DNA from 4 places in the Turicibacter sp. H121 genome. Region 1 is predicted to be linked to each of the others. Evidence: a T-box and tRNA genes for the amino acid it is inferred to sense, from the RefSeq annotation. Region 1 holds a T-box; the other regions hold tRNA genes.
What was found. A T-box is a leader RNA that pairs with one kind of tRNA and senses whether it is charged. The one in region 1 lies ahead of serS (serine--tRNA ligase), so its partner is inferred to be a tRNA-Ser.

Region 1 (7,242 bases):
TACGAAGGAGCTGTCTTTGCCTCTGCAACCTGTGGGTTTGGAATGGGAGCCACACCAAATGCTATTGCTAATATGGGGTTCTATAATATTTGGTGTTGCTGACTAAGCAACGCCTTTTTTCATGGCATAAAAAAAAGAGACATCACGTCTCTATCCTGTTACAATGTTATCGGCTAAAACAATATTGAAAGGATTGAATTTGATGTCTCACTCATATTTTACTAGAAAACTCTTAAATATTAAAGATAAAAACATTACATTCCCGGAAGATTATCTTGAGGAAGTGAAATTAAATGGTGTGACTAGCTTTATTTTTAAAGGAATTTTATCTTATCACCCCACTCATTGTGAACACTGTGGGACCCTTTTCGATTCAAAGTTTAAAAAGCATGGGTTCAAAACTTCTCGTTTAGTGATCCCCAAAGTATCGTTACACGATACTTATTTAGACTTAAGGAAACAACGTTACTTTTGTGGGCATTGTCATTCCACATTCACACTAAAAACCTCTATCGTTGAAAAGAACTGTTATATTTCTTACAACACCAAACACGCGATTGCGTTAGAGGCTCAAAATAAAATCTCTGAATACGATATTGCCCGTCGTCATCAAGTGTCTCATTCAACAGTTAATCGCATCATTCATAGCTTCTATGAATCTCAATCTCTCAACTTTAATTACCTTCCTGAAAACCTTTGTTTTGATGAATTTAAATCGGTTAAGTCTGCTGAGGGTCACCTGGCATGCGAAGCATAAATCCTCCACTGCTAGGGAATGGGTCACATGTCCTTTATCTTTTGTGATGCTGATACGAAACAAATCATTGATATTGTTGAAGATCGTCGTTTAAGCTCTCTTCAGGCTTATTTTAAACGGTATACTGAAGAAGCACGTTCTCGTGTTAAACATATTGTGATTGATATGTACGCCCCTTATATTAGCTTGATTAAGGAGCTTTTTCCTCACGCCAAAATTATTCTTGATAAATTTCATTTAGTTCAACATATCTCCCGTGCGTTGAATAAAACGAGGGTTCGATTCATGAAGCAATTCAAAAAACACAGTCGCAAATTTAAACGTTATTGGCGATTATTTTTAAAATCTCATACCTTGCTCAATACCACCACTTATCGATCGGTTTACTGTTTCAAACAACCGATGCGAGAAATTGATATCTTAAACTTTCTACTCGATCTATCTCCTGAGCTAAAATCGACTTATGATCTTTATCAAGACTTACTTTTCGCTCTTCAAACAAAAAACTTAGATCGATTCAATCACTTACTTGAAGTAGAACACCCTCTTATCTCTCCTGAACTTCAAACCGCTTTTCAAACCTTTAAAATGTATCAATCTTACATTAAAAATACGCTCACAACGCCATACACCAATGGTCCGATTGAAGGAATCAATAACAAAATTAAAGTGATTAAGCGTATTGCCTTTGGCTATCGTAGTTTCTATCATTGGGTCACCTGCCATGCGAAGCATGTTTCCTCCACTAGTAGGGTAATTAAATCCCGTATTCTCATGATTCAAAACTTAACCAAACCAAAAAGAAAAATCCTAGCAGATTAGCCACTAGGATTTCCATTTAATTATTCATTGTAAGCAGGTCACCATTTAATCAGCAACACTATTTGACAAAGTTCCAAATAAAAAAGAGACTGTATCAGAATAGATACACTCTCTTATGCTTCATTTTTATCGAAATTAACGTCTCTTTTCATTTCATATCCTTGTATATTTCTTTCTATACTTAATCTCTTCCTCTAATTTAATTAATTTTAATGCCTTTAGTTTTATTTCTTCGTCATTCAAATGAACAGATAGATTTTTGAAGCCATTCACGATATCAAATCGAATTAAAGTATAATTTTTTTCATCTGTTCAACTTTTAAAACCCTCAATCAAATGATTCATAATCATATCTTTTTGCTCTTCACCGGCTAATACAACTTGCCAAATTCTTTGCAAACTATGTCTTGCCATCACAAATTTAGGATTTTTAGCCACGTCATATAGTTTAGCAAAATCAACTAACATTCTTTTCTCATGATCACTTATAGCTAAATTAGAAAAAAGTTGAGCAGCTCTAAAACTTTTATGGTTATCTTTCCACGTTAAATCTTCTATTAACTGATTCACACCTCATAAACCCAATCCACAATATGTTCCGTCTCTAATAGAATACGATAATAAACTTCCTATTGAAAGTTTTTATCTTAGGACTCAACATTTTTAAAACAAAATTTTAGTTTATCCTTTATTTCAATCCTCTTTGATTCTCTTATAAAAATTCAAAAAAATACTTCAATGGATGAATAAATTCGTTTAAAATTTAACATAATCAATTGAAGTATTTTTTAATTTATTCTATTTATGATACGGTTCGTTATTATTGATTCGATAGGCACGATAGACTTGTTCTAATAAAATTAACTTAAATAATTGATGAGGGAATGTCATTTTAGAAAAACATAATTTATAATTCGCACGTTTTTTCACTTCGTCAGATAAACCAAGTGAACCACCGATAATGAAAGCCACATTACTATCTCCACTTAAAGCTAATTGACTTAACTGTTTAGCAAATTGCTCAGATGTCTTCATATCACCTTGTAAATCCATCGCAATCACATACATATTATCTTTAATTTTATTTAAAATTTGTTTTCCCTCTTTATCTTTAATCAGTTCCATTTCACGTTCTGACGCATTATCAGGCGTTTTTTCGTCCGGAACTTCAACCATTGTTAACTTACAATAACGAGATAAACGTTTAGAAAACTCCTCAATCCCTAGCTTAATATACTTTTCCTTAATCTTTCCGACTGAAATAATTGTAATATTCATTAAAAAACCTCCAATACATGAAAAGAAATTCCCTCATTTAATCAGGGAATTTTTTATTGTTATCTATTATAAAATCTTCGCAGAGATTATACTAGAATCTCTGCGAAGATTAGAACCTATTATTCAGTATGATTAGTCTAACTTTTCTAGATTTTATAGCTCATCCTCATCTTCGACCATCATACCTTCAATCACTTTATAAACGGCTACTTGATCGCAGTGCTCACATTTATGTTCAATTTCTACTTCAACTAAAATTGGTAACTTTCCATACTCATCTAAAAAACGATCCATTGACTCTTCAATATGTTCTAAACAACTGTACATGCCTATTCCTCCTATAACGTAATCACTTTCGATGGATGCATCGCATACGTCATATGTAAATTTAACTTACTTAAATCAACATTTTCTTCTTTTAAAATATGACGAACTGTCATTTCTGCTAAATCAGGTAAATTAGCATCCTGACTTAAATGAGCTAAATAAATAAGTTTCGTCTTTTCCCCAATTAACTGACTCATCGCATACGCTGAATCTTCATTTGATAAATGACCACAATCATCTAAAATACGTTGTTTTAACGACCATGGCCTATTACACATCTGAAGCATCTCTACATTATGATTCGTCTCCATAATATAGGCATCTGCATTTCCTAATGTTTTTAAAATATCACCCGTAATATATCCGGTATCTGTCACATAAACAAGCGTCTTTTCACCTTGCTTAATCATATAACCTACCGGATCAACCGCATCATGAGAAATTCTAAATGGCATAATCGATAAATCCCCTAGATCGAACCAAACATTTTTTTCAACCGCTGTCGTCTGTTCAAAACCTGGTTTGATAATATTTTTACGATACATCTCATCAATCGTTTTTGCCGTTGCACAAACATTTAATTTCCACTTACGAGTACAAACCCCTACACCCTTAATATGGTCACCATGCTCATGAGTAATTAAAATATGTTCTATTCTATTTTCATCAAATCCACTTTTTTTAATCAATTCCTGTAATTTTTTTAACGATAACCCATTATCAATTAAAATTGCTGTCTGTTCCGTTTCAATAATCGTTGCATTTCCGACACTTCCACTCGACAATACACAGATTCTCATTCTATCACCTGTTCTTCTATTCAAAAAACTTTTTTTATACTCCAAATAAGCCTTTTTTATTTCGATTATTCATTTTAACATTTTTATCATGATGAATCCAGTACAAACCCCTATTAAGCATCAATTTGATAAAAAAAGAAAGACTATCTCATAAAAGATAACCACTTATGATGATTAATAAAAACTTAAGGGATTCGATACTCATCACTTAAAACTCTAATCATTTGATTATAAACATACACACGGTTAAATCATATCACTTCTTTGTCTGTTATGTCCACATTACATAGGAATACTGGCAAATGTAGCAAACGAAAAGATAATCTACCTTATTACTCACTTTAAATGATATATTATACTAATATTTTAATTAAAGATAGAGTGTCCTAGTGAATTCCATAAGAAAAAGAGTACCTAAGGTACTCTTTTTCTTATGGAATGCTTATTTAATAACTTCTAAATTACGCATGTATGGACGTAATACTTCTGGAATAACAATGCTTCCATCAGCTTGTTGGTAGTTTTCAATAATAGCAGCTACTGTACGTCCAATTGCAAGCCCTGAACCATTTAATGTATGAACGAATTCAGGTTTAGCTTTTGCATCACGACGGAATTTAATATTTGCACGACGGGCTTGGAAATCTTCAAAGTTTGAACAAGAAGAAATCTCTTTATATTCATTATAAGATGGTAACCACACTTCGATATCGTATGTTTTAGCAGCAGAGAATCCGATATCTCCTGTACATAATTCGATGACACGGTATGGTAATCCTAATAATTGTAATACTTTTTCAGCATTTGCTGTTAAAGTTTCTAATTCTTCATAAGAATCTTCTGGTTTAACGAACTTAACTAATTCAACTTTATTGAATTGATGTTGACGGATAATACCACGAGTATCACGACCAGCTGAACCAGCTTCTGCACGGAAACATGGACTATATGCTGTATATTTAATTGGTAATTGTTCAGCGTTTAAAATCTCATCACGGTGTAAGTTTGTAACTGGAACCTCAGCTGTTGGAATTAAGAAGTAGTCAGTATCCACTAATTTAAATGCATCCTCTTCAAACTTAGGTAATTGTCCAGTCCCTGTCATACTTGCACGATTAACGATAACTGGAGGTAAAATCTCAGTATAGCCATGATCTCCTGTATGTAAATCTAACATAAAGCTAATTAAAGCACGCTCTAAACGAGCTCCTAACCCTTTATATACAGCAAAACGGCTTCCTGTAATTTTTCCAGCACGTTCAAAATCAATAATATCTAAATCAGTTACTAAATCCCAGTGTGCTTTTGGTTCGAAGTCAAACTTAGTTGGTTCTCCAAATTTACGAATTTCAACATTATCATTTTCATCTTTACCAACTGCAATTGTTCCACATGGAACATTTGGAGTACCTAATAAAAGATTTTTGATTTCTTCATCGATGTTGCGTAATTGTTCATCTAATTCTTTAACTTTTTCTCCAACACCATTCATTTGAGCTAATAATTCAGAAGCATCTTTTTTCTCACGTTTATATTGTCCGATTAATTTAGATACTTCATTACGATTTGATTTTAATTGCTCTACTTCTAAAATGATGTTCTTACGTTGTTCATCTAACTCAGTAATTTTATTTAAATAACTGAAATCTCCACCACGTGTTTCTAAGCGATTAATTGTACCTTGTAAATCTTCACGTACTCGTTTTAAATCTAACATGTGTATTTCCTCCTATTAATTGATTTTGATTAGTCGTTCTAGAAAACAAAAAAATCCCGTCCCTAATTTAGGGACGAGATTTAACCCGCGTTGCCACCCTAGTTGTTCACTAAGCGTTCCACGTGGAACATTTAAGTGAGACCACTTACAAAGATAACGGTTAGACCGTGAATGAATACTAATCATTGTGTTCTTCATTCCACTCCTAGGTTGATTTCTAGTTACTCATACATCAGTTTCCACCAACCACTGACTCTCTATGCTATCAAGTAAAAAGTACTACTCCTAATCAATGCTTTTTTATTTAATTGTAATATAGCATTAACTATTTTTTTTGTCAATATTAGTATATATCGTGTTTCTAATTATATGCGCATAAGACCTAATTATTTGTATGTAACCATTCTATTCTTCTGTTGAAGTTGTTTCAGTTTCCTTAGCCACTGTGTCAGCTTCAACACTTTCCTCAGCCTCTTCATGTTCAACAACTGCTACACTTGATACTAATTGATCATCTGTTAAACGAATTAATTTAACCCCTTGTGTTGCACGCCCCGTTTGAGAAATCTGATGAATTGGTGTACGGATAATAACACCTTTATTTGTCACGATTAATAAATCTTCATCACCATTTACAGCCTTCATGGCTACTAATGTCCCGTTTTTCTCTGTAATCGTTAATGTTTTAACACCTTTTCCACCGCGTTTTGTTTTACGATATTCTTGAATTGAAGTACGTTTACCGAACCCGTTTTCCGTAACAACTAAAATCTCCTGATCCATTGTGACCATTTCCATTCCTACTGCTACTTCTCCTTCTTCTAAGAAGATACCACGGACTCCGGCAGCTGTACGTCCCATCGGACGAACTTCAGTTTCCTCAAACCAAACTGCTTTTCCACCACTTGATGCAATAATGATATCATCGTTACCAGATGTTTTTCTGACACCAATTAGCTCATCATCTTCACGTAAAGAAAGAGCAATTAAACCATTGGTACGGATATGACCAAATGCTGATAACATCGTACGTTTTACAACCCCTGAACGAGTCGCAAAGAATAAGAATTCTTTATCATTAAATTCTTTAACAGGAATGATTGCACTAATGTACTCATCTTGGGCAATCTCAATAATATTAACAATTGGTAATCCCTTAGCTGTACGACCGTACTCAGGAATTGTATAAGCTTTCTTCTGATAAACTTTTCCTTTACTTGTAAAGAATAATAAATGATCATGAGTAGATGTTGATAATAATTCCTTAACATAATCATCATCATGTGTTCCCATTCCTTGAACACCACGTCCACCACGGTTTTGTGAACGATATGTTGAGATTGGCTGACGCTTAATATAACCATTATTTGTTAATGTAATGATGACTTGTTCTTCTGGAATTAAATCTTCATCTTCAATATCAAAGTCAGATCCACGGACGATTTCTGTACGACGCTCATCTCCATGTTTGTGTTTTACTTCTAACAACTCTTCACGGATAATCGCATGAACACGGTCTTCGTTCGCTAAAATATCTTTTA
Region 2 (7,242 bases), 780 kb from region 1:
AAATCAGATAAATTTTCATAACCAATTTTTTTATACCCTTGAACAATTGGTGATAAAAAGTCATTTAATTGCTGAATTTCTTCAAGGCATTCCATAATAATACTAAATTGCTTCATCTTTTGATTATGAGCAAACAATACCTGACTTTCATTACCATCAATAAACTCACCACCATTAGGTGCCATATTCTTATTCCAAATCTTTGCAAACTTAGCTAACAATTCGAGCTTTTGTCTTTGGGATTCAATGCGATTTAAATCATCTAACGTTGAAAGTTTTTGACCATTAATACGCGTATTTTCATAAAAGGCACGAATATCAGAATTAAATGTTAAATAAAGTCCTCCAATCCCTTTACCCGCTTGAAGACGTTCTTTCAAAGAAGTAATGATACATTCATACTTTGGATGATCATAGTAATCACACTCAACCACATCATTAACAATCAATACTTCTATTTCATTGACTTTCATAATGATATCTTTTAGACGATTAAAGACAGTCTCCCAAATCAATGATCGTTCTTCATTTAACAAGCATTCCTCAAGTATCCGTTGTTCCAGTGGATCTTGTAGCTTCTCAAGCTTTTGACATAATGGTTCTAGTTGACGTCCAAGTTCATCAATAAACGTACGATTCTCTTCAAACTCGTATAGCTTTGGCATCAACTTAAGCTCTTGAATTCGCGTCGAGTAACACTGCTCTTCACTTAATAACTTGCGATACTCCTCAACGCTCATTAAACGACTTAACGCTGGTAACTTTAATTGAGCTAAATCTTTATGCTGTGCAGGAAGCATCCCTTTTAACTCCCACAACGTCACAAACTGATCTTCAGTTAGTGGAGACACTGCATCCATTGAGACTTTATCCTTAACCCAGCCAAATCGGTCCACCTGTTCTGCCACTAATTGTGCCATCTCATAAGGTTGACAAATCTTATCCTTCCAAACTTGACCTTTTGAATCTAATTCCTTGAAACGAACAATATTATTCTTTGTAATACTCATCTGGCGTCGTACCATATCTAACTGGCGACTCAACACTTGAATCTCTTTATCTAAAAGCTTTGTATCATAGGTCGCTAATCCTTCAGAAATCATTCGAATTGATTGCTCAATCTGCGCAAGTGATTGACGATCTCCACCTAAAAACGACACACACAGCGATTGAATTTCTTCCGGTAACTTATCAATTAACACACGTAACGCCTTATCTTTCTCACTTGTCACTAATACGCGCTTTCCATGCGCTAATAAATGAGCAATCAAATTAACAATCGTATGACTTTTCCCTGTTCCTGGAGGACCTTGTACTGTTACAGCAACATTATTTGCTAAACGTCTAGCAATATCCTTTTGCTCTTCATTCGCAGGAAGTGGAAATAATAATTGTTCTCCAATGCCTGCCCAATCCTTTAATTCATCCTGTGATTGCTTCAATCCATCTACATCAATAATTGCTTGAATCGTTTTTGGAATTCTTCCACCCTCTTCAAGATACTCAATCGTCGACTGTAAATCCTCTTTTAATAAGGCTTCTGAACGCTTTCGAATGAAAATCACACTCTGTTGCTTAACCATTGGAAACTTACTAACAGGTTCTACCTCATCTTTTCCTAAATACAATCCATTTGGATGCATATAATGAATCAATTGACGTAAAATTGCCTCCGACTCCTCAATATCAAACGGAGAGATCATCGATCCACACACAGCTTCCTTCAGTTGCATGATTTCCTGCTGATTCGCAAACTCAACACCGGCTAAAACTTCTAAATCTAATTGATATCCTCTCGTGCTCGGCAATAACTTCGCCACACCTCTTTCGGCATCAAAATCTAACTCCAATTTCATAACGAGCATCGGGTGATGAATCGGATATTTTAATTGATAAGATAACACACCAATTCCCATCATAATTTCAAGAGATTGCTCTTCTGATTTCATCATCTGTCTCAGTTGGAAAAAGTAATCATACATTTTTTGAATCTGGCGTTTACGCTTTTGATTAAGAGCCCATTCTTTCCACTCTTCAATCCACGTCTCATACATCTTTAAACAATACTTCATATGAAGGGGTAAATCTTTCATTTTGTCGAGCGCTTCATTAACCTCAATAAACATCTCAGAATGTTGGATTAAAAATCTTTCCCATTGGGTTAACTCGATCTTCCCCTGATGAACATGACTCACCTTTTTTTGAAGCTGTTCCCAGTTTTGATTCATAATTTCTTCTAATTCAACACCCGAGCAAATCACACTTCCATCCTTAGTATAGTCAAATTGTAATAATTCAAAAATTCTCCCTAATTTATGATCAAACATTGGATAATCATTTTTAAAGACTTGTTGGTGCACCTCAAGATAAGCGTCTGCATCAACACCATCTCCTCCTAAAAAACATCCATCCCCAAGTGGCAACTCATCTAGCATCCAAGACTTTTCATACTGCTTCAACTCACGAATCGGTTGACTTGTTAAATGGCGGAGTGCTAATAGATATTCAAATAACTGCTTTACCTTCTTGTCCAAAATTTTCACTCCTTTAACTCACACTTTTCTTCATTATATCACGAAAAGCAACAATCTCCGCACCTATATATACATACATATTCCGACAAAATCTAAAAAAGGTGACCAGTCAAAGACTAGACACCATTTTTAGAACCTTCATTTACCATATATACCCCTTGTAGCTGTTCCATAAAATCATGATCCTTCGTTGAAAGACGTATACTTCCTATCACAACAATCATTAAAAAAGAAAGAACTAGAAAAAGAAACATTAAATACTTAAACCACCATCTACGTTTCTTATTATCATAATCTTTATATATATCACAATCTACAACCTCATCACCCACATAATCAATCACAACGCCAGCTTCCTTTAACTCTTCCTTATTAAGTTCTTCATAAACTAAAGAATCACCATAACAACTAATAGGAGTAATATTATTCTTTTCCATAATAATCCCTCCTCCTACTAACTATTATATTAAAAAGACTAAAAAACGACACAAAAAAGGGGCGTTCTCACGAATCACCCCTTTTAAATTATTTTGCCACGCTACCTGCAATATTTAAAACATCCCATGTTCTTGCGAATGGTGGTGCATAGCATAAATCTAACATCGCTAATTGATCAGTGGTTAAACCAGCAAAAATAGCTGTAGCTAAAACGTTAACACGTTGAACAGCATCTTTACGCCCAACAATTTGTCCACCTAAGATAACTTTTGTGTCAGCATTATAAATTAATTTAACATTAATTTTTGATTGCCCTGGATAATAAGACGTTTGATTCATATCTGTAATGAATACAGTTTTATAATTAATTCCTAGATTAATCGCTTCTTGTTCAGATAATCCTGTACGCCCAGCCTCTAAATTCATAACTTTTAAACAAGCTGAAGCTAAAGATCCGTTGAACGTATGATGAGCACCTGCTAAGTTTTCACCAATAATACGTCCCATCTTATTTGCGACAGTGGCTAAAGGAATATATGCAGGTTCAGATTTTAAAATATGATTAATACTTGCACAATCACCCGCAGCATAAATATCTTCAATAGAAGTACGACCTTCATGATCAATGACTAAAGCACCATTACGTAACATCTCAATTCCAGTACCTTTTAAGAAGCTAGTATTTGGACGAACACCAGCCGTTAAAACAACAATATCAACGTCAAATGTTTCATCATTTGTTTTAATTTGAGTGACTGCCTCATCTCCGACTAACTCAGTAACCGTTTGTGATAAATGTAAGTGAACATCATGTGCACGTAACTCTTCTTCTAATAAATCTGTAATTTCTTTATCAAATGTATCCACTAAAACACGATCATTTAATTGGAAAACATGAACCTCTTTTCTGTATTGTTTAGCAGCTTCGACTACTTCTAATCCAATAAACCCCGCTCCAACAATTGCTACACGTTTTAATGCCTCATTTTGCATAGCATGTTTTAAAGCTTCTCCATCCTCCATGCTCTTTAACGTATACACATGTTTTAAATCGACATTTTTGATTGGAGGAATAATGGCACTAGCACCAGTAGCAATCATTAACTTATCATATGTATCTGTGAATGTCTCACCAGTTAATAAATTTTTAACCGTGATACATTTATTATCGGTATCCACATTAAGTACTTCATGTTCAATATTAACTGTAATTCCAGATGCATTAAATTGTTCAACCGTTCTAGCAATCATCTTTTGTGAATCTTCAAAGAAGTTTCCAACAAAATACGGTAAACCACATGCACCAAAAGAAACATGTCTAGACTTTTCATATACTGTGATTTGTGCTTCTTTATTAGCACGTTTTAATTTAGCTGCTGCACTCATTCCTGCAGCAACACCACCTACAATAATGACTTTCATAATAAACCTCCTTAGGTTAGAAAATTTCATCATAGCTTATAATCTATCCATATGAAATGTAGCAAAAAAAACACCCCGAAGGATGTTAATAATCATATTGGAGCGGGTGAAGAGAATCGAACTCTCACAGTCAGCTTGGAAGGCTGAAGTTCTACCATTAAACTACACCCGCGTATTGGGGCGACTGATGGGAATCGAACCCACGAATGTCGGAGCCACAATCCGATGCGTTAACCACTTCGCCACAATCGCCATGGCAGGGGTGGCAGGAATCGAACCCACACTAACGGTTTTGGAGACCGCTGTTCTACCGTTAAACTACACCCCTAATTATTTAATTAATGGTGCCGGAAGCAGGACTTGAACCCGCAACCTACTGATTACAAGTCAGTTGCTCTACCAATTGAGCTATTCCGGCATTTGTTTGATATGGTGGAGGATGACGGGCTCGAACCGCCGACCCTCTGCTTGTAAGGCAGATGCTCTCCCAGCTGAGCTAATCCTCCACTTAATGGTGACCCGTACGGGATTCGAACCCGTGTATGCATGCGTGAAAGGCATGTGTGTTAAACCGCTTCACCAACGGGCCATTAAGTAATTAATGGCGCCCCAACTAGGACTCGAACCTAGGACCCCTTGATTAACAGTCAAGTGCTCTAACCAACTGAGCTATTGAGGCATTTTTGCCTAGCGACGTCCTACTCTCGCACTTGCGTACTACCCTCGGCGCTAAGGAGCTTAACTTCTGTGTTCGGTATGGGAACAGGTGTGACCTCCTTGCCATCATCACTAGACTATTTAATTGGTGCCTAGGGCCGGAATCGAACCGGCACGGGTGTCACCACCCGCAGGATTTTAAGTCCTGTGCGTCTACCAGTTCCGCCACCCAGGCATTTCGTTTATTTCAAGGCACGCGCCTATTTTTTGAAAATGGTGTCCTGCAGAGGACTCGAACCTCTGACCCTCTGATTAAAAGTCAGATGCTCTACCAACTGAGCTAGCAGGACATCATTGGCTGGGCTAGCTGGATTCGAACCAGCGCATGACGGAGTCAAAGTCCGTTGCCTTACCGCTTGGCTATAGCCCATGATTAAAGTGGTGGTGGGGGACGGATTCGAACCGCCGAACTCGGAGAGAGCGGATTTACAGTCCGCCGCGTTTAGCCACTTCGCTACCCCACCAGCTGGTGCCGGAAGCAGGACTTGAACCCGCAACCTACTGATTACAAGTCAGTTGCTCTACCAATTGAGCTATTCCGGCATTTATTTAATTATGGTGGAGGATGACGGGCTCGAACCGCCGACCCTCTGCTTGTAAGGCAGATGCTCTCCCAGCTGAGCTAATCCTCCACTTAATGGTGGCTTGGGACGGAATCGAACCGCCGACACAAGGATTTTCAGTCCTTTGCTCTACCGACTGAGCTACCAAGCCTTTTTTAAAATGGCGGTCCAGACGGGAATCGAACCCGCGATCTCCTGCGTGACAGGCAGGCATGTTAACCGCTACACCACTGGACCTTTTGGTTGCGGGGACAGGACTTGAACCTGCGACCTTCGGGTTATGAGCCCGACGAGCTACCAACTGCTCCACCCCGCGATGTTATATTTAAATTTAATATGGCGGAGGAAGAGGGATTCGAACCCCCGCGACGCTTTCACGCCCTGTCGGTTTTCAAGACCGATCCCTTCAGCCGGACTTGGGTATTCCTCCATTTTATCCATATTCTCTTTGGTAGCGGAGGAGGGACTCGAACCCCCAACCTCACGGGTATGAACCGTACGCTCTAGCCAGTTGAGCTACTCCGCCATTTATTGTATTTGCTAATATTTAATTGGTGGAGACTAGGGGGATCGAACCCCTGACCTCCTGCGTGCAAGGCAGGCGCTCTCCCAGCTGAGCTAAGTCCCCATGGGTATTTATTTAATGGTCGGGAAGACAGGATTCGAACCTGCGACCCCCTGGTCCCAAACCAGGTGCTCTACCAAGCTGAGCCACTTCCCGAGTTTTATGGCGCCCCAACTAGGACTCGAACCTAGGACCCCTTGATTAACAGTCAAGTGCTCTAACCAACTGAGCTATTGAGGCATTTTTGCCTAGCGACGTCCTACTCTCGCACTTGCGTACTACCCTCGGCGCTAAGGAGCTTAACTTCTGTGTTCGGTATGGGAACAGGTGTGACCTCCTTGCCATCATCACTAGACTATTTAATTGGTGCCTAGGGCCGGAATCGAACCGGCACGGGTGTCACCACCCGCAGGATTTTAAGTCCTGTGCGTCTACCAGTTCCGCCACCCAGGCATTTCGTTTATTTCAAGGCACGCGCCTATTTTTTGAAAATGGTGTCCTGCAGAGGACTCGAACCTCTGACCCTCTGATTAAAAGTCAGATGCTCTACCAACTGAGCTAGCAGGACATCATTGGCTGGGCTAGCTGGATTCGAACCAGCGCATGACGGAGTCAAAGTCCGTTGCCTTACCGCTTGGCTATAGCCCATGATTAAAGTGGTGGTGGGGGACGGATTCGAACCGCCGAACTCGGAGAGAGCGGATTTACAGTCCGCCGCGTTTAGCCACTTCGCTACCCCACCAGCTGGTGCCGGAAGCAGGACTTGAACCCGCAACCTACTGATTACAAGTCAGTTGCTCTACCAATTGAGCTATTCCGGCATTTATTTAATTATGGTGGAGGATGACGGGCTCGAACCGCCGACCCTCTGCTTGTAAGGCAGATGCTCTCCCAGCTGAGCTAATCCTCCACTTAATGGTGACCCGTACGGGATTCGAACCCGTGTATGCATGCGTGAAAGGCATGTGTGTTAAACCGCTTCACCAACGGGCCTGTTCCCTTA
Region 3 (7,242 bases), 310 kb from region 1:
ATTAACAACATCTTTCAATGGTCTAGTGATGATGGCAAGGAGGGCACACCTGTTCCCATACCGAACACAGAAGTTAAGCTCCTTAGCGCCGAGGGTAGTATGCAAGTGCGAGAGTAGGACGTCGCTGGGCCAAAATAAAACTGCCTCAATAGCTCAGTTGGTTAGAGCACTTGACTGTTAATCAAGGGGTCCTAGGTTCGAGTCCTAGTTGGGGCGCCATTAATTACTTAATGGCCCGTTGGTGAAGCGGTTTAACACACATGCCTTTCACGCATGCATACACGGGTTCGAATCCCGTACGGGTCACCATTAAGTGGAGGATTAGCTCAGCTGGGAGAGCATCTGCCTTACAAGCAGAGGGTCGGCGGTTCGAGCCCGTCATCCTCCACCATAATTAAATAAATGCCGGAATAGCTCAATTGGTAGAGCAACTGACTTGTAATCAGTAGGTTGCGGGTTCAAGTCCTGCTTCCGGCACCAGCTGGTGGGGTAGCGAAGTGGCTAAACGCGGCGGACTGTAAATCCGCTCTCTCCGAGTTCGGCGGTTCGAATCCGTCCCCCACCACCACTTTAATCATGGGCTATAGCCAAGCGGTAAGGCAACGGACTTTGACTCCGTCATGCGCTGGTTCGAATCCAGCTAGCCCAGCCAATGATGTCCTGCTAGCTCAGTTGGTAGAGCATCTGACTTTTAATCAGAGGGTCAGAGGTTCGAGTCCTCTGCAGGACACCATTTTCAAAAAAAAGGCGCGTGCCTTGAAATAAACGAAATGCCTGGGTGGCGGAACTGGTAGACGCACAGGACTTAAAATCCTGCGGGTGGTGACACCCGTGCCGGTTCGATTCCGGCCCTAGGCACCAACTAAATAGCGCCCATAGCTCAATTGGATAGAGCGTTTGACTACGGATCAAAAGGTTAGGGGTTCGACTCCTCTTGGGCGCGCCATAAAAATTCGGGAAGTGGCTCAGCTTGGTAGAGCACCTGGTTTGGGACCAGGGGGTCGCAGGTTCGAATCCTGTCTTCCCGACCATTAAATGAATACCCATGGGGACTTAGCTCAGCTGGGAGAGCGCCTGCCTTGCACGCAGGAGGTCAGGGGTTCGATCCCCCTAGTCTCCACCAATTAAATATTAGCAAATAACAATAAATGGCGGAGTAGCTCAACTGGCTAGAGCGTACGGTTCATACCCGTGAGGTTGGGGGTTCGAGTCCCTCCTCCGCTACCATGAAAGACCCGGACCCTTAGCTCAGTTGGTTAGAGCTATCGGCTCATAACCGATCGGTCGTAGGTTCGAGTCCTACAGGGTCCACCAGTTAGTTTGCATCATGATACGGAGGAATACCCAAGTCCGGCTGAAGGGATCGGTCTTGAAAACCGACAGGGCGTGAAAGCGTCGCGGGGGTTCGAATCCCTCTTCCTCCGCCATATTAAATTTAAATATAACATCGCGGGGTGGAGCAGTTGGTAGCTCGTCGGGCTCATAACCCGAAGGTCGCAGGTTCAAGTCCTGTCCCCGCAACCAAAAGGTCCAGTGGTGTAGCGGTTAACATGCCTGCCTGTCACGCAGGAGATCGCGGGTTCGATTCCCGTCTGGACCGCCATTTTAAAAAAGGCTTGGTAGCTCAGTCGGTAGAGCAAAGGACTGAAAATCCTTGTGTCGGCGGTTCGATTCCGTCCCAAGCCACCATTAAGTGGAGGATTAGCTCAGCTGGGAGAGCATCTGCCTTACAAGCAGAGGGTCGGCGGTTCGAGCCCGTCATCCTCCACCAAAAAAAGTCCTGCTAGCTCAGTTGGTAGAGCATCTGACTTTTAATCAGAGGGTCAGAGGTTCGAGTCCTCTGCAGGACACCATTTTAAATGCGGGTGTGGCGGAATTGGCAGACGCGCTAGATTTAGGCTCTAGTACCTTTGGTGTGCAGGTTCAACTCCTGTCACCCGCACCATTTACTTTAATAAACTTAGGTAAGATTTTTAAAAGTTTTATCTTTTTTTATTTTTAGAGAAAAAATACCATTGCATATTAAAAAAACCAGTTATTTAATAACTGGTTTTTTTAATGGATATTTTCACAGAATGTTGCTAATCAAATTATAAAGGCTCTTTGTCAACTGGTGTGGGTGAAGAAATATTATACCTGTAATCGTGAGGGATTAAGCTGCTCATTGAGCAGTTTGATTCCTTTTATTTTTTTGTTCAAAGGTGTACTTATGGATAATCAAAATTCTAGCTTTGAAATGATAGAAACTACGGTATCCAAAGGCCATGCGTTTAATCACTTTAATCTTGTTATTAATCCCTTCAAGCACTCCATTGGTATAAGATGTTTCAATCGTATTTTTGATATAATCTTGGTAGTTAGTTAATGTTTTTAAAGCTGTTTTCATTTCAGGTGAAAGTAAGTCAGAGGGGTTTTGAATGGCATGATGAAAAGCATCAAAGTTGCGAAGTTTGATGGCCTGTTTGATGGTTTGATAGAAGTCATAAGTGGCTTTTAATTCCGGATCTAAAGCGAGTAAAAAGTCGATGATTTCTTGTTGAGAAATCTGCTTTTTGAAACAGTTAGAATAGAAGTAGTGGGTAGAATGGATATCCTCTTGGGCTTTTAATAAAAGGCGCCAATAATGTTTGAATTTATTGTAGAATTCTTTGTTTTGGTTCATGAAGCGAATACGAGTTTTATTGAGGGCACGAGATAAAAGTTGAACGACGTGGAACTTATCTAAAACAATTTTAGCGTTGGGAAACACCTCTTTAATGAGTGTCATATACGGAGCATACATATCAATAACAACGTGAGTTACACCTTCACGGGCCTCCTTAGAAAATCGCATGAAATAAGGTTTTAAAGTGCTTAGACGACGGTCTTCAACGATATCAATTAACTTCCCATTAGAAGCATCACAAAAAATGAATGACATAGCCCCTTCCGCTGATTTGACCGACTTAAACTCATCAAAACAAAGCACCTTTGGAAGAGAGTTAAAATGAAGGGATTGTTCCTCGTACGATGTATGAATGATCCGATTGACCGTTGAATGGGATACGTTGAGTTCACGGGCAATATCTGACTCGGATTTTTTATGGCTAGCCTCTAGGAAAATGGCTTGTTTAAGGGGATTAGAAAGGTAACAATTAGATTCCACAAGAGAGGTTTTAAGCGTAAAGGTACGATCACAATGACGGCATTTATAGCGTTGCTTTTTTAAATCGAGATAGGTATCAAAGCCAGAGAGTTTCATCATCTTAATACGAGAGGTTTTGAAGCCGTGTTTAATGATTTGTGAGTCAAAGAGATGACCACAGTTGTAACAATGGGTCGGTTGAAAAGAGAGGATACCAGAAATCACCTTAGAGCGGATCCCGTTAATCTGAACATCTTTCATCCAATTTTCTGAAAAAGTAATATTTTTATCTTTTAAATCGAGTAAAGTTAAGATACAATTATTGTGAGACATAAACCCAATCCTTTCGTGTTTTTTTTGGTCAATTACATGGTATAGAATTTGGGACGTGATGTCTCTTTTTTTATACTTATTTTTTATTCCAAATAAAAGAAGTGTGGGAATCACCCACACCAAATATTATAGAACCATTATAAATAATAATGATATAGTTTTAGTTTAGACAAGTCTTATGTAGAAGGTCTTTATTCTAAATATAAGAGATTCTATTGTATGATTTTTAAAAAATAAGACTCTCTTTTATTAATCATCTTCTTGATTTTAGTCTATCCTTTATTGAGGATTTAATCGACCCTTGCTATTCGATTAAATCCTCTTTTTTATTGGTTTAGAAGAGTTAGTTTAAACTTAGAATTTAATTTTTTATTGTTAAAAATGTGGGGTGCTAATTTAAGTAATCTAAATTGTTTATATGAAAAATGTTATGAAAGTTTTGAATGAAAGATATAGATAAAACCATTTTTTGTAAATTATATGATAGAATGATTTTATCTGGTAATTTAATTTCTGACTTTGGATTATAAGTATTAATATGAATCATTTAGCTTGCGAAGTAAAGGTTTTCTACTACTAGGGAATGAAATTGAGATGTAATGGCTTTAAGGTATGGATAGAGTAGAGAGGGGAAGTGAGCGATTAATAAATCAAATTAATTATATATAGGGGGATTTAAAGATTAATAAAGAAGTGTAATGGAAATGATAATGCTGTACTTTTTTAAAGAAATAGGATCGGCACAAATAAGAGAATAAATAGTATATGGTCACATAAATGTGTTGGGAGGAAAATTTCATTTGAAGTATTTCATACAATTGTATTGATTATTTATATTTTAAAAAAGAGAATTTTTTTGAGTTATTTCTGTTGACTTTATCAAGAAATAAATATATAATAACAATATCAGTAATGATTATTATAATCTAAAGGAGGAAATAATAATGTCTTTAATTAACACTCAAGTTAAAGAATTCGCTGTACAAGCGTACCACAATGGAGAATTCAAAGAAGTTACTTCTGAATCAATCAAAGGAAAATGGTCTGTATTTTTCTTCTATCCAGCAGATTTCACATTTGTTTGCCCAACTGAATTAGGTGACTTAGCAGATAACTATGCTAAATTCCAAGAAATGGGATGTGAAGTATACTCAGTATCTACAGATACTCACTTCGTACACAAAGCATGGGCTGATGCTTCTGAAACAATCGGGAAAATCAAATACCCAATGTTAGCTGACCCAACTGGTACTTTAACTCGTAACTTCGAAGTTATGATCGAAGAAGAAGGTTTAGCATTACGTGGAAGTTTTGTTGTAAATCCAGAAGGTGTTATTAAAGCATATGAAATCCATGATAATGGAATCGGACGTAATGCTGAAGAATTATTACGTAAAGTTCAAGCTGCACAATTTGTTGCTGAGCATGGAGATCAAGTTTGTCCAGCTAAATGGCAACCAGGTGCTGAAACTTTAACACCAAGCTTAGACTTAGTAGGGAAATTATAAGATATAATTTATAAATAAAAAGAGAGGATTTTCCTCTCTTTTTATTATAGGTTTTTAAATTGTGATTCGTATAGTTCAGCGTAGTATCCATTGGCTTCGATTAATTCTTTGTGAGATCCACGTTCAGAGATTCCTTGTCGTGTTAAGACTAAAATTTCATCTGCTTTTTTAACTGTGCTTAGGCGATGTGCAATAATAATGGTTGTTCGACCGACTGTCAATTCATCTAGTGCTTCTTGAATTAGCATTTCAGTGATGTTATCTAGCGCTGATGTGGCTTCATCTAAGATTAAGATAGCTGGATTTTTTAAGAAGACGCGTGCAATGGCAATACGTTGTTTTTGACCTCCGGATAGTTTAACGCCGCGTTCACCTACTGTAGTGTCGTATCCGTTTTCGAGGGACATGATGAAATCATGGATGCGTGCTTTTTTAGCGGCGGCGATCATTTGTTCTTCGGTCGCATCTGGGTTTCCATAGAGGATGTTGTCGCGGATGTTTCCGTAGAAGATATAGACGTCTTGTTGCACGTGTCCGATGTTTTTGCGTAATGTGTGTAAGTCATAGTTTTTGATATTGGTATCATCGATGAGTATTTCACCTGATGTGACGTCGTAGAATCTTGGGATTAGTAAAGAGATGGTAGATTTTCCAACACCGGATTCTCCTACGAGGGCGATTTTTTTGCCTGGTTCGATGGTGATGTTGAAGTCGGTAAGGACGTGTTCATCGTTGGCATCGTATTTGAAGTTGACGTGATTGAAGGTGATTTTTCCTTTTGGATTTTCTAATGTAATAGCTTGCGGCTCTGTTTTAATTTTTGGTTCTAGAAGCATAATTTCATAGAAACGTTCAAAGCCTGCCCATCCAGTTTGGAATTGTTGCATGAAGTTGATGAGGCGTTGGATTGGTTTAATCAAGAAGTTAACGTATAGTAGGAATGCTGTGAAGTCTCCTAGTGTAATAGTGCCTTTAGCTACGAGGAGACCACCGATAATCAGAAGAGCCAAGTTTAGGATATCAATTAAAAAGTTGTTTCCACTTTGAAAGACTGACATTTGGAAAAGAGCATTTTTCCACGAGTCAGCGTATTGTTCATTGTTTTCGGTGAATTTTTCATATTCGTATTTTTCATTAGCGAATGATTTTGTTAGACGAATGCCGCCGATGCTACTTTCGATTTGAGCGGTGATTTCTCCCTGGGTTTGTCTTGTTCGACGGAATCCAATCATCATAGCATTGCGTCTCCAGAGAGAGAAGATAATAATTAAGAGAATGATTGGAAAGATTAAGAGGGTAAAGAGGGCATTGATGTTAAATAGGATGATAAAGCTTCCGATGATCATGATAGCAGAGATGAAGATATCTTCTGGACCGTGATGGGCGAGCTCGGTGATGTCACGTAGATCGCCAACAAGGCGTGACATGATGACACCGGTTTTGTTTTCGTCATAGTAGCTGAAGTTTAAGGTTTGGAACTTTTTGAAGAGGTCTTGTCTCATGTCAAATTCCATTCGAGCTCCCATGATGTGCCCCCAGTAGTTGACAATGTGTGAACAAATCAATCGAATGATAAATAGAATTAGTAAGAAGAGGCTGATGTTGATCATGGCACTCACATTACGGTTGGGAATGTAGTCATTCATAAATGTTCTTGTGAATGATGGATAGATTAAATCAATTCCTGCCATGATGAGTGCGGCAGCCATATCGATTAGAAATAGTCCTAAGTGGTTTCGATAATAAGATATAAATTTTTTGAACATAATTTTCACTCCTTTATTTTATTCAGTTTATCAAATATACAAAATTTTTCCAATGTTTTTGTGTGGTTATCGTCGGATTTTCATGACAATTAATTAATAATCTTGTTATAATGTTAGATGTATGAAAATCACCTAGATTAGTTTTGGAGGATGTAGTAGATGAAGCGTTTTGATGTATATATTATTATTGCTGTCGTTGCGATTAGTGGGTTTTTACTTGCGATGTTTGCGATGCAACCAAATGATAATCAAGAAGTTATTATCTCATTAAAAGGGGAAGAATATGCACGTATTGACATGGATGGTCAAGAGCATGTCTTCGAAATTGAGACGCAATTAGGTTATAATAAGATTATTGTGGATAAAGATGGTGTGCATATTGAAGAGGCTGATTGTCCTGATCATGATTGTGTTGAAGTAGGGACAATTAGTAAGGTTGGACAAAGTATTATTTGTGCGCCTCATTATTTAGTGATTGAGATTGTTGGAAGTGCAGATGCTGATTTAGATG
Region 4 (7,242 bases), 770 kb from region 1:
AGATAACAACAACATTAAGTACACGAAACAAGTTAATGGAAGCATTCAAATTAAATAAAAAATCCATTCAATATTTTATTGAATGGATTTTTTATTGTTTTCACAAAGTTGGGTAAAATATGTTAAAATGGTCATGCTATAACATAGAAACATACGCTTTGGAGGAATATATGAACCGTAGGATTAGTAAAACATTAGGCTTAAGTCAAGAAGCCTACTTATTTGACTCACCACTATACTTAACAAAGTCACTACTCGCTATCGCTACAGGATACATCATCGGAAAACAATTTCCAATTGCTCAGTTAGATATGATTTCAGTTTTACTTGGAGTCATGTACAATTTGGAACCATTAAATAGAACAGGTATCCGTAGTGGGGTCAGTCAACTGATTGCCTCGACGATTGGTGCCGCAGCTACGGGAATCTTAGTGCTAGCATTTGGAGTTAATGTTTTTAGTATTAGTATTGGAATGGTTCTAACACTATACGTCTGCTTAAAAATTAACTGGCGTCTTGTTTCGCCCGTTGCCATCTTTACATCGATTTACATGACTCAATATATACAAGTGAATGAAGCGGGATTACCTAGCATATGGCTAACCTTTCGTTTACGCATCATCGCCCTTGGTTTAGGGGTATTAATTGCGTTATTTTATAACTATATATTTTCAAACCTATACTATCGTAAATTTGCTAAAAAGAGATTGCAATATGCCAATGAACAAGTCCTTAATGGCCTAATATATACAGCGAAAGTATTTCAACGAACATTACCACGTGGAAAAAGAGGCTATATTCAGCTATTCAGTCAACAAATGAATGATTTAGACTTAGTATATTCAAACATTGAGGCCCTTAAAACAGAATTTACTATATTGAAAAAGAAGTCAAACTAAAAGAAGTGAATAAACTACAAGAAATTGCTGAACTTTACCGAGATATTAATCATTTAACGTATGACTTGAACTTTTTATTAGAATCGACACCAGATGTCGTATTAGATAAAGAGTTAGAACTTTCTTTAGAAGAAGTTATTGTCGTATTAGAATCGACAGATTATACGAATTCAATTGTTCCGCCTTTACATGACTTAAAAGTTGAAAAGCACTATCTTGATATAGGAAATCCATTTGCTGAACGTATTCATAAAATCTGTGAAAAAGTAAATCTAGTGGTAGAAAAATTACAACATCTTCAATAAGACATAAAAAGATAATTATTGCCACGTTTGACGATTAGTGATAAACTTAAAAATGGTATTTTAGGCCACCTTAAAAACAGAGTTTTGAGAGCTCTTGAAAATGGATAAAATAAAAGTGTATTGAACATAAATGTCATCTCAGTAACTATTCGTCCATGACGAATGGCTACTTTAAGATAAGGAGAAATAGAAATATGGATTATCAATTAATTGCAACGACCACATTTGGAATCGAAGCTGTTACAGCAAAAGAATTAAGACAACTAGGATATGAAGACTTAAAATTAGAAAATGGTAAAGTTCATTTCGAAGGAGACGAAATGGATATCGCAATTACTAATACATGGTTACGTACTGCTGATCGTGTCTTAATCAAAGTAGCAGAATTTGAAGCAACAACATTCGAAGACTTATTCAATCAAACAGAAGCGATTGATTGGAGTCAATATATCCCGGTGAACGGAAAAATGCACGTTGTTGGGAAATCAATTAAATCAACATTACATAGTGTACCAGATTGTCAGGCTATCGTTAAAAAAGCAGTTGTAAAAAGCATGCAACGTGCTTATAACCAAGATTGGTTCACAGAAGATGGACCAGTTTATAAAATTGAAGTAGCTTTATTAAAAGATGTAGTTACTTTAACAATTGATACAACAGGACCAGGATTACATAAACGTGGATACCGTGAATTTGCTGGTGAAGCACCATTAAAAGAAACATTAGCAGCTTCATTAATTTTATTATCTCGTTGGAAACCAGAACGTTTATTAGTTGATCCATTCTGTGGTTCAGGAACAATCTTAATCGAAGCGGCATTAATCGGAAACAACATTGCACCAGGATTAAAGCGTAACTTCGTTTGTGAAGAGTGGCCTTCAATGGATAAAGAAATCTTTGAACAAGTACGTGACAGTGCACGTAAGGCAATCAAAAACAACTCATTACGCATGTTCGGATACGATATCGATCCTCAAGTTTTACGTACAGCGCGTCAAAATGCTGAAAAGGCAGGAGTAGCAAAATCAATTGAATTCCATCAATTAGATTTCCATAAATTCTCTTCAAACTATAAGTATGCCTACATGATTACAAATCCACCATATGGTGAGCGTATCGGAGAAGAAGATGAAGTCTTCAAATTAAACAAAAAATTAGGAATGATGAAACGTAAATTATCAACATGGGATTTTAATATCTTAACTTCATTCTCTAAATTTGAAAAAGCATTTGGTCGTGAAGCAGATAAAAACCGTAAATTATACAATGGACGTATCTTAACACGCTACTACCAATACTTTGATAATAATTTAAAACAAAAATATGGAGTAGTAATGGCTCAAACAGAGACAACAACAGAAGAATAATTTAAGAAGTGGCCCTTTGACGGTCACTTTTTAAATTTATACTAAAATAAAACTTTAAAAATATGTATATTAAGTTAAAAAAAGGCCATCATATAAGCGATAGTTCCATTACACTTAAAAGCATATCTAACCAAGTGAAGATTTTAAGATATCGATTTTAAATGACGGTAACTAGTTAATATGATTTATATTTTGGAGGTTTTTCAAATATGGCAACAGGAACAGTAAAATGGTTTAATGCTGACAAAGGTTACGGATTCATTACAGTAGATAATGGTGATGAAGTATTTGTACATTTCTCAGAAATTCAAGGAGAAGGATTTAAGACACTAGAAGAAGGACAAAAAGTAGAATTTGAAGTAACACAAGGTAATCGTGGTCCTCAAGCTTCAAATGTTCAAAAATTATAGAATAAAAAGAGTCGACGAACTATCGACTCTTTTTTATTTAAACGTATTACATTGTTATTTAATGAGATAACGTGTTAGAATGAAAAGATAGGAAGGTGAATACAATGAAATCAGTCCATATTAATGATATAAAATCAAATTTAAATTCAATTAACTTAATTGATATTCGAGAAAGTATAGAGTTCTTATCGCTGCCTAAATTAGCACAAGCTACACATATTCCAATGTCTGAATTACTTCAAGCCCCAGAAGATTTTTTAAATAAAGAAACATCGTATTATTTAATCTGTCGATCGGGGGCTCGTACTTTTCGAGTAACAGAGTATCTTGAACATCTAGGTTATGATGTTATTAATGTTGAAGGTGGCATGCTTGAATACTATAGTAAATAAAAAATTCTCTTCTTAAAAGAGAATTTTTTATTTATGGTTATCCTGAGAGTAATAGGCGGTCTAAGTAGGATGTTAACATAATAAAATATATTATGATAATATTTCTAAACTAGGAGAGAGGAGTATTAGAGAGAAAATAGAAAAAAATTTTGAGTTAAAGTGTTTATATAGCCTCATTTAATTTATCGCAGAAGGCTAGTAATGAAAAAAATAAAGGGGGATATCATGATGGAACTAGATATTCTAAGATTCATTCAGAGTTTTCACACACCATTTTTAGATCAATTATTTGAAATGATAACGATACTTGGTGAAAGTTCACTAATTATCTCTATAATTTTAGGAATATATTGGTGTATTGATAAAACAAGTGGAGAGTATGTTGCTTACTCCTTGTTTAGTAGCTTAATGCTGAATAATACAGTCAAAAATATTGTAAAAGCTAAAAGACCAATTGGTGAAGAAGGGATTCGCTCACTTAGAGTTCATACCGCAACAGGATACTCATTTCCAAGTGGTCATTCTCAAGCAGCAGCCTCAACTTACGGAGCACTATATCTTTTATTAAAAAAATATAAGTATTCTATTTTTTTTATCTTAATTATTATATTAGTTGGATTATCTCGACTATATTTAGGAGTACATTATCCAAAAGATGTTGTAGGTGGGATAATTATTGGTAGCTTAATGAGCTATATTACATATAGATTGTTTGTGAAAGTAGAAAATAGAAAATTACTATATTTATTAACGTTATTGGTATTCTTACCTGCTATCTTTAATTCATCTAGTGATTTTGCTAGATCAATAGGAGGATATAGTGGCTTCGTATTGGGGATATGGTTTGAAATGAGGTATGTCAATTTTCAGCTGAGTAGAAGTGTTTTTAGGCGAACCATGTGCTTTATAATAGGAATTAGCTCCCTTCTTAGCATAAAAATGTTATTTAGCTGTTTTATGGTGGAAACTGATTATGCAAAATTTATAAGCAATATGATTATTTCGTTTTATGGTTTTGGTCTGTATCCATATTTGTTTAATAAGGTTAGCCTAAGGAGTAGAATCAATTAATTTTACTCCTATTTATTTTCGAAAAAAGCATTTGACATTATTCGACAAAGATGATAATATAATAAAGCGTTGAACAGCAATAAGAAGAAAAGAAAATAAAGATAAAAAAGTGTTTGACAGAAGTCGACAAAGATGATAAGATAATCAAGTCGCACTAAGGGAACAGGCCCGTTGGTGAAGCGGTTTAACACACATGCCTTTCACGCATGCATACACGGGTTCGAATCCCGTACGGGTCACCATTAAGTGGAGGATTAGCTCAGCTGGGAGAGCATCTGCCTTACAAGCAGAGGGTCGGCGGTTCGAGCCCGTCATCCTCCACCATAAAAATTGGGCTATAGCCAAGCGGTAAGGCAACGGACTTTGACTCCGTCATGCGCTGGTTCGAATCCAGCTAGCCCAGCCAATGATGTCCTGCTAGCTCAGTTGGTAGAGCATCTGACTTTTAATCAGAGGGTCAGAGGTTCGAGTCCTCTGCAGGACACCATTTTTAAGAAATAGGCGCGTGCCTTGAAATGAATGAAATGCCTGGGTGGCGGAACTGGTAGACGCACAGGACTTAAAATCCTGCGGGTGGTGACACCCGTGCCGGTTCGATTCCGGCCCTAGGCACCAACTAAATAGCGCCCATAGCTCAATTGGATAGAGCGTTTGACTACGGATCAAAAGGTTAGGGGTTCGACTCCTCTTGGGCGCGCCATAAAACTCGGGAAGTGGCTCAGCTTGGTAGAGCACCTGGTTTGGGACCAGGGGGTCGCAGGTTCGAATCCTGTCTTCCCGACCATTAAAAACAAATAATAAAAGGCGGAGTAGCTCAACTGGCTAGAGCGTACGGTTCATACCCGTGAGGTTGGGGGTTCGAGTCCCTCCTCCGCTACCAAAGAGAATATGGATAAAATGGAGGAATACCCAAGTCCGGCTGAAGGGATCGGTCTTGAAAACCGACAGGGCGTGAAAGCGTCGCGGGGGTTCGAATCCCTCTTCCTCCGCCATATTAAATTTAAATATAACATCGCGGGGTGGAGCAGTTGGTAGCTCGTCGGGCTCATAACCCGAAGGTCGCAGGTTCAAGTCCTGTCCCCGCAACCAAAAGGTCCAGTGGTGTAGCGGTTAACATGCCTGCCTGTCACGCAGGAGATCGCGGGTTCGATTCCCGTCTGGACCGCCATTTAAAAAAAGGCTTGGTAGCTCAGTCGGTAGAGCAAAGGACTGAAAATCCTTGTGTCGGCGGTTCGATTCCGTCCCAAGCCACCATTCAATAAAGGTCCAGTGGTGTAGCGGTTAACATGCCTGCCTGTCACGCAGGAGATCGCGGGTTCGATTCCCGTCTGGACCGCCATTTTAAAAAGTCCTGCTAGCTCAGTTGGTAGAGCATCTGACTTTTAATCAGAGGGTCAGAGGTTCGAGTCCTCTGCAGGACACCATTTTAAAAAATAGGCGCGTGCCTTGAAATAAATGAAATGCCTGGGTGGCGGAACTGGTAGACGCACAGGACTTAAAATCCTGCGGGTGGTGACACCCGTGCCGGTTCGATTCCGGCCCTAGGCACCAACTAAATAGCGCCCATAGCTCAATTGGATAGAGCGTTTGACTACGGATCAAAAGGTTAGGGGTTCGACTCCTCTTGGGCGCGCCATTAAACATTTAATGGCCCGTTGGTGAAGCGGTTTAACACACATGCCTTTCACGCATGCATACACGGGTTCGAATCCCGTACGGGTCACCATTAAGTGGAGGATTAGCTCAGCTGGGAGAGCATCTGCCTTACAAGCAGAGGGTCGGCGGTTCGAGCCCGTCATCCTCCACCATAATTAAATAAATGCCGGAATAGCTCAATTGGTAGAGCAACTGACTTGTAATCAGTAGGTTGCGGGTTCAAGTCCTGCTTCCGGCACCATTAATTAAATAAGTAGGGGTGTAGTTTAACGGTAGAACAGCGGTCTCCAAAACCGTTAGTGTGGGTTCGATTCCTGCCACCCCTGCCATGGCGATTGTGGCGAAGTGGTTAACGCATCGGATTGTGGCTCCGACATTCGTGGGTTCGATTCCCATCAGTCGCCCCAATATGCGGGTGTAGTTTAATGGTAGAACTTCAGCCTTCCAAGCTGACTGTGAGAGTTCGATTCTCTTCACCCGCTCCAATATGATTATTAACATCCTTCGGGATGTTTTTTTGTTCTGAATATAACGATATGTAAAAAGTCATATACAATAGAAAATTACCCCAATTTTAGAATCTAGTAGCAATGTACTGTTTCAATTTTTTTATAACTAAAGAAAATTGATATGATCACTTTAATACTTTATAGATGAAGAAGGTTACTTTAACTATTTATCTATTAAATTTTTAATTCCTTCTGGTAGAAGTTTAAGAATAGTATTGATTTATTAACTAGTTTTAGAAATGGGGACAGATAGTTATTATGAGATGTTAAATATAAATCAAGTTTACTCAGTATTGTGTTAGCATAATAGAATTTTTTCAAATAAGGGATTATAATTCATGAAATTAGGGTTGTTGACTCCATATCAGATGTGTTCATATAATAGCTTTGAATAATCATGACCCTCAATTTAATAGTGATTAATCCTAATTTCTTTTTTTATTTTAAAATATTGAAATACACCTTTTGATAGTCTGCTTTTTTAGATATGTTACTAGTTGATTAGATAGTAAGGAAGATAGATTGAAAATGAAGATAATGATATTATTATAGATTGTTTATATAAAAAGAATCCTCAGTATAACAGCGTATAATTTCATATAGATCAGGTTTCACTATTTAGTTTGAATTATT

Region 2: it encodes a tRNA-Ser, which carries the amino acid that the T-box ahead of serS (serine--tRNA ligase) is inferred to sense. The anticodon was not compared.
Region 3: it encodes a tRNA-Ser, which carries the amino acid that the T-box ahead of serS (serine--tRNA ligase) is inferred to sense. The anticodon was not compared.
Region 4: it encodes a tRNA-Ser, which carries the amino acid that the T-box ahead of serS (serine--tRNA ligase) is inferred to sense. The anticodon was not compared.

The regions. Positions count from the first base shown of each region.
Region 1 covers NZ_CP013476.1:1,255,293-1,262,534, forward strand. Annotated here, with positions in the region: gene gltS (sodium/glutamate symporter) at 1-102, shown strand, start outside; gene AT726_RS13000 (transposase family protein) at 203-757, shown strand; gene AT726_RS13005 (ISL3 family transposase) at 785-1,579, shown strand; gene AT726_RS13010 (hypothetical protein) at 1,892-2,149, opposite strand; gene rlmH (23S rRNA (pseudouridine(1915)-N(3))-methyltransferase RlmH) at 2,378-2,857, opposite strand; gene AT726_RS12555 (CxxH/CxxC protein) at 3,011-3,184, opposite strand; gene AT726_RS06110 (MBL fold metallo-hydrolase) at 3,196-3,984, opposite strand; gene serS (serine--tRNA ligase) at 4,427-5,701, opposite strand; T-box leader at 5,768-6,003, opposite strand; gene gyrA (DNA gyrase subunit A) at 6,107-7,242, opposite strand, start outside.
Region 2 covers NZ_CP013476.1:476,883-484,124, forward strand. Annotated here, with positions in the region: gene AT726_RS02165 (AAA domain-containing protein) at 1-2,534, opposite strand, end outside; gene AT726_RS02170 (hypothetical protein) at 2,651-2,971, opposite strand; gene AT726_RS02175 (CoA-disulfide reductase) at 3,060-4,394, opposite strand; tRNA gene AT726_RS02180 (tRNA-Gly) at 4,493-4,566, opposite strand; tRNA gene AT726_RS02185 (tRNA-His) at 4,571-4,646, opposite strand; tRNA gene AT726_RS02190 (tRNA-Trp) at 4,649-4,722, opposite strand; tRNA gene AT726_RS02195 (tRNA-Thr) at 4,737-4,812, opposite strand; tRNA gene AT726_RS02200 (tRNA-Val) at 4,825-4,900, opposite strand; tRNA gene AT726_RS02205 (tRNA-Glu) at 4,907-4,983, opposite strand; tRNA gene AT726_RS02210 (tRNA-Asn) at 4,997-5,073, opposite strand; rRNA gene rrf (5S ribosomal RNA) at 5,080-5,188, opposite strand; tRNA gene AT726_RS02220 (tRNA-Leu) at 5,198-5,286, opposite strand; tRNA gene AT726_RS02225 (tRNA-Lys) at 5,326-5,401, opposite strand; tRNA gene AT726_RS02230 (tRNA-Gln) at 5,407-5,481, opposite strand; tRNA gene AT726_RS02235 (tRNA-Tyr) at 5,491-5,575, opposite strand; tRNA gene AT726_RS02240 (tRNA-Thr) at 5,579-5,654, opposite strand; tRNA gene AT726_RS02245 (tRNA-Val) at 5,668-5,743, opposite strand; tRNA gene AT726_RS02250 (tRNA-Phe) at 5,750-5,825, opposite strand; tRNA gene AT726_RS02255 (tRNA-Asp) at 5,836-5,911, opposite strand; tRNA gene AT726_RS02260 (tRNA-Met) at 5,915-5,990, opposite strand; tRNA gene AT726_RS02265 (tRNA-Ser) at 6,012-6,104, opposite strand; tRNA gene AT726_RS02270 (tRNA-Met) at 6,124-6,200, opposite strand; tRNA gene AT726_RS02275 (tRNA-Ala) at 6,227-6,302, opposite strand; tRNA gene AT726_RS02280 (tRNA-Pro) at 6,319-6,395, opposite strand; tRNA gene AT726_RS02285 (tRNA-Asn) at 6,403-6,479, opposite strand; rRNA gene rrf (5S ribosomal RNA) at 6,486-6,594, opposite strand; tRNA gene AT726_RS02295 (tRNA-Leu) at 6,604-6,692, opposite strand; tRNA gene AT726_RS02300 (tRNA-Lys) at 6,732-6,807, opposite strand; tRNA gene AT726_RS02305 (tRNA-Gln) at 6,813-6,887, opposite strand; tRNA gene AT726_RS02310 (tRNA-Tyr) at 6,897-6,981, opposite strand; tRNA gene AT726_RS02315 (tRNA-Thr) at 6,985-7,060, opposite strand; tRNA gene AT726_RS02320 (tRNA-Val) at 7,074-7,149, opposite strand; tRNA gene AT726_RS02325 (tRNA-Glu) at 7,156-7,232, opposite strand.
Region 3 covers NZ_CP013476.1:946,331-953,572, reverse strand. Annotated here, with positions in the region: rRNA gene rrf (5S ribosomal RNA) at 22-130, shown strand; tRNA gene AT726_RS04680 (tRNA-Asn) at 143-219, shown strand; tRNA gene AT726_RS04675 (tRNA-Glu) at 233-309, shown strand; tRNA gene AT726_RS04670 (tRNA-Val) at 316-391, shown strand; tRNA gene AT726_RS04665 (tRNA-Thr) at 405-480, shown strand; tRNA gene AT726_RS04660 (tRNA-Tyr) at 484-568, shown strand; tRNA gene AT726_RS04655 (tRNA-Gln) at 578-652, shown strand; tRNA gene AT726_RS04650 (tRNA-Lys) at 658-733, shown strand; tRNA gene AT726_RS04645 (tRNA-Leu) at 773-861, shown strand; tRNA gene AT726_RS04640 (tRNA-Arg) at 870-946, shown strand; tRNA gene AT726_RS04635 (tRNA-Pro) at 955-1,031, shown strand; tRNA gene AT726_RS04630 (tRNA-Ala) at 1,048-1,123, shown strand; tRNA gene AT726_RS04625 (tRNA-Met) at 1,151-1,227, shown strand; tRNA gene AT726_RS04620 (tRNA-Ile) at 1,238-1,314, shown strand; tRNA gene AT726_RS04615 (tRNA-Ser) at 1,335-1,427, shown strand; tRNA gene AT726_RS04610 (tRNA-Met) at 1,449-1,524, shown strand; tRNA gene AT726_RS04605 (tRNA-Asp) at 1,528-1,603, shown strand; tRNA gene AT726_RS04600 (tRNA-Phe) at 1,614-1,689, shown strand; tRNA gene AT726_RS04595 (tRNA-Val) at 1,696-1,771, shown strand; tRNA gene AT726_RS04590 (tRNA-Lys) at 1,778-1,853, shown strand; tRNA gene AT726_RS04585 (tRNA-Leu) at 1,862-1,945, shown strand; gene AT726_RS04580 (ISL3 family transposase) at 2,162-3,457, opposite strand; gene ahpC (alkyl hydroperoxide reductase subunit C) at 4,402-4,965, shown strand; gene AT726_RS04570 (ABC transporter ATP-binding protein) at 5,010-6,731, opposite strand; gene AT726_RS04565 (NusG domain II-containing protein) at 6,891-7,242, shown strand, end outside.
Region 4 covers NZ_CP013476.1:484,575-491,816, reverse strand. Annotated here, with positions in the region: gene AT726_RS02470 (hypothetical protein) at 1-58, shown strand, start outside; gene AT726_RS02465 (aromatic acid exporter family protein) at 171-899, shown strand; gene AT726_RS02460 (hypothetical protein) at 905-1,204, shown strand; gene AT726_RS02455 (THUMP domain-containing class I SAM-dependent RNA methyltransferase) at 1,399-2,571, shown strand; gene AT726_RS02450 (cold-shock protein) at 2,781-2,981, shown strand; gene AT726_RS02445 (rhodanese-like domain-containing protein) at 3,086-3,373, shown strand; gene AT726_RS02440 (phosphatase PAP2 family protein) at 3,602-4,444, shown strand; tRNA gene AT726_RS02435 (tRNA-Glu) at 4,610-4,686, shown strand; tRNA gene AT726_RS02430 (tRNA-Val) at 4,693-4,768, shown strand; tRNA gene AT726_RS02425 (tRNA-Gln) at 4,776-4,850, shown strand; tRNA gene AT726_RS02420 (tRNA-Lys) at 4,856-4,931, shown strand; tRNA gene AT726_RS02415 (tRNA-Leu) at 4,971-5,059, shown strand; tRNA gene AT726_RS02410 (tRNA-Arg) at 5,068-5,144, shown strand; tRNA gene AT726_RS02405 (tRNA-Pro) at 5,152-5,228, shown strand; tRNA gene AT726_RS02400 (tRNA-Met) at 5,248-5,324, shown strand; tRNA gene AT726_RS02395 (tRNA-Ser) at 5,344-5,436, shown strand; tRNA gene AT726_RS02390 (tRNA-Met) at 5,458-5,533, shown strand; tRNA gene AT726_RS02385 (tRNA-Asp) at 5,537-5,612, shown strand; tRNA gene AT726_RS02380 (tRNA-Phe) at 5,623-5,698, shown strand; tRNA gene AT726_RS02375 (tRNA-Asp) at 5,708-5,783, shown strand; tRNA gene AT726_RS02370 (tRNA-Lys) at 5,793-5,868, shown strand; tRNA gene AT726_RS02365 (tRNA-Leu) at 5,907-5,995, shown strand; tRNA gene AT726_RS02360 (tRNA-Arg) at 6,004-6,080, shown strand; tRNA gene AT726_RS02355 (tRNA-Glu) at 6,094-6,170, shown strand; tRNA gene AT726_RS02350 (tRNA-Val) at 6,177-6,252, shown strand; tRNA gene AT726_RS02345 (tRNA-Thr) at 6,266-6,341, shown strand; tRNA gene AT726_RS02340 (tRNA-Trp) at 6,356-6,429, shown strand; tRNA gene AT726_RS02335 (tRNA-His) at 6,432-6,507, shown strand; tRNA gene AT726_RS02330 (tRNA-Gly) at 6,512-6,585, shown strand.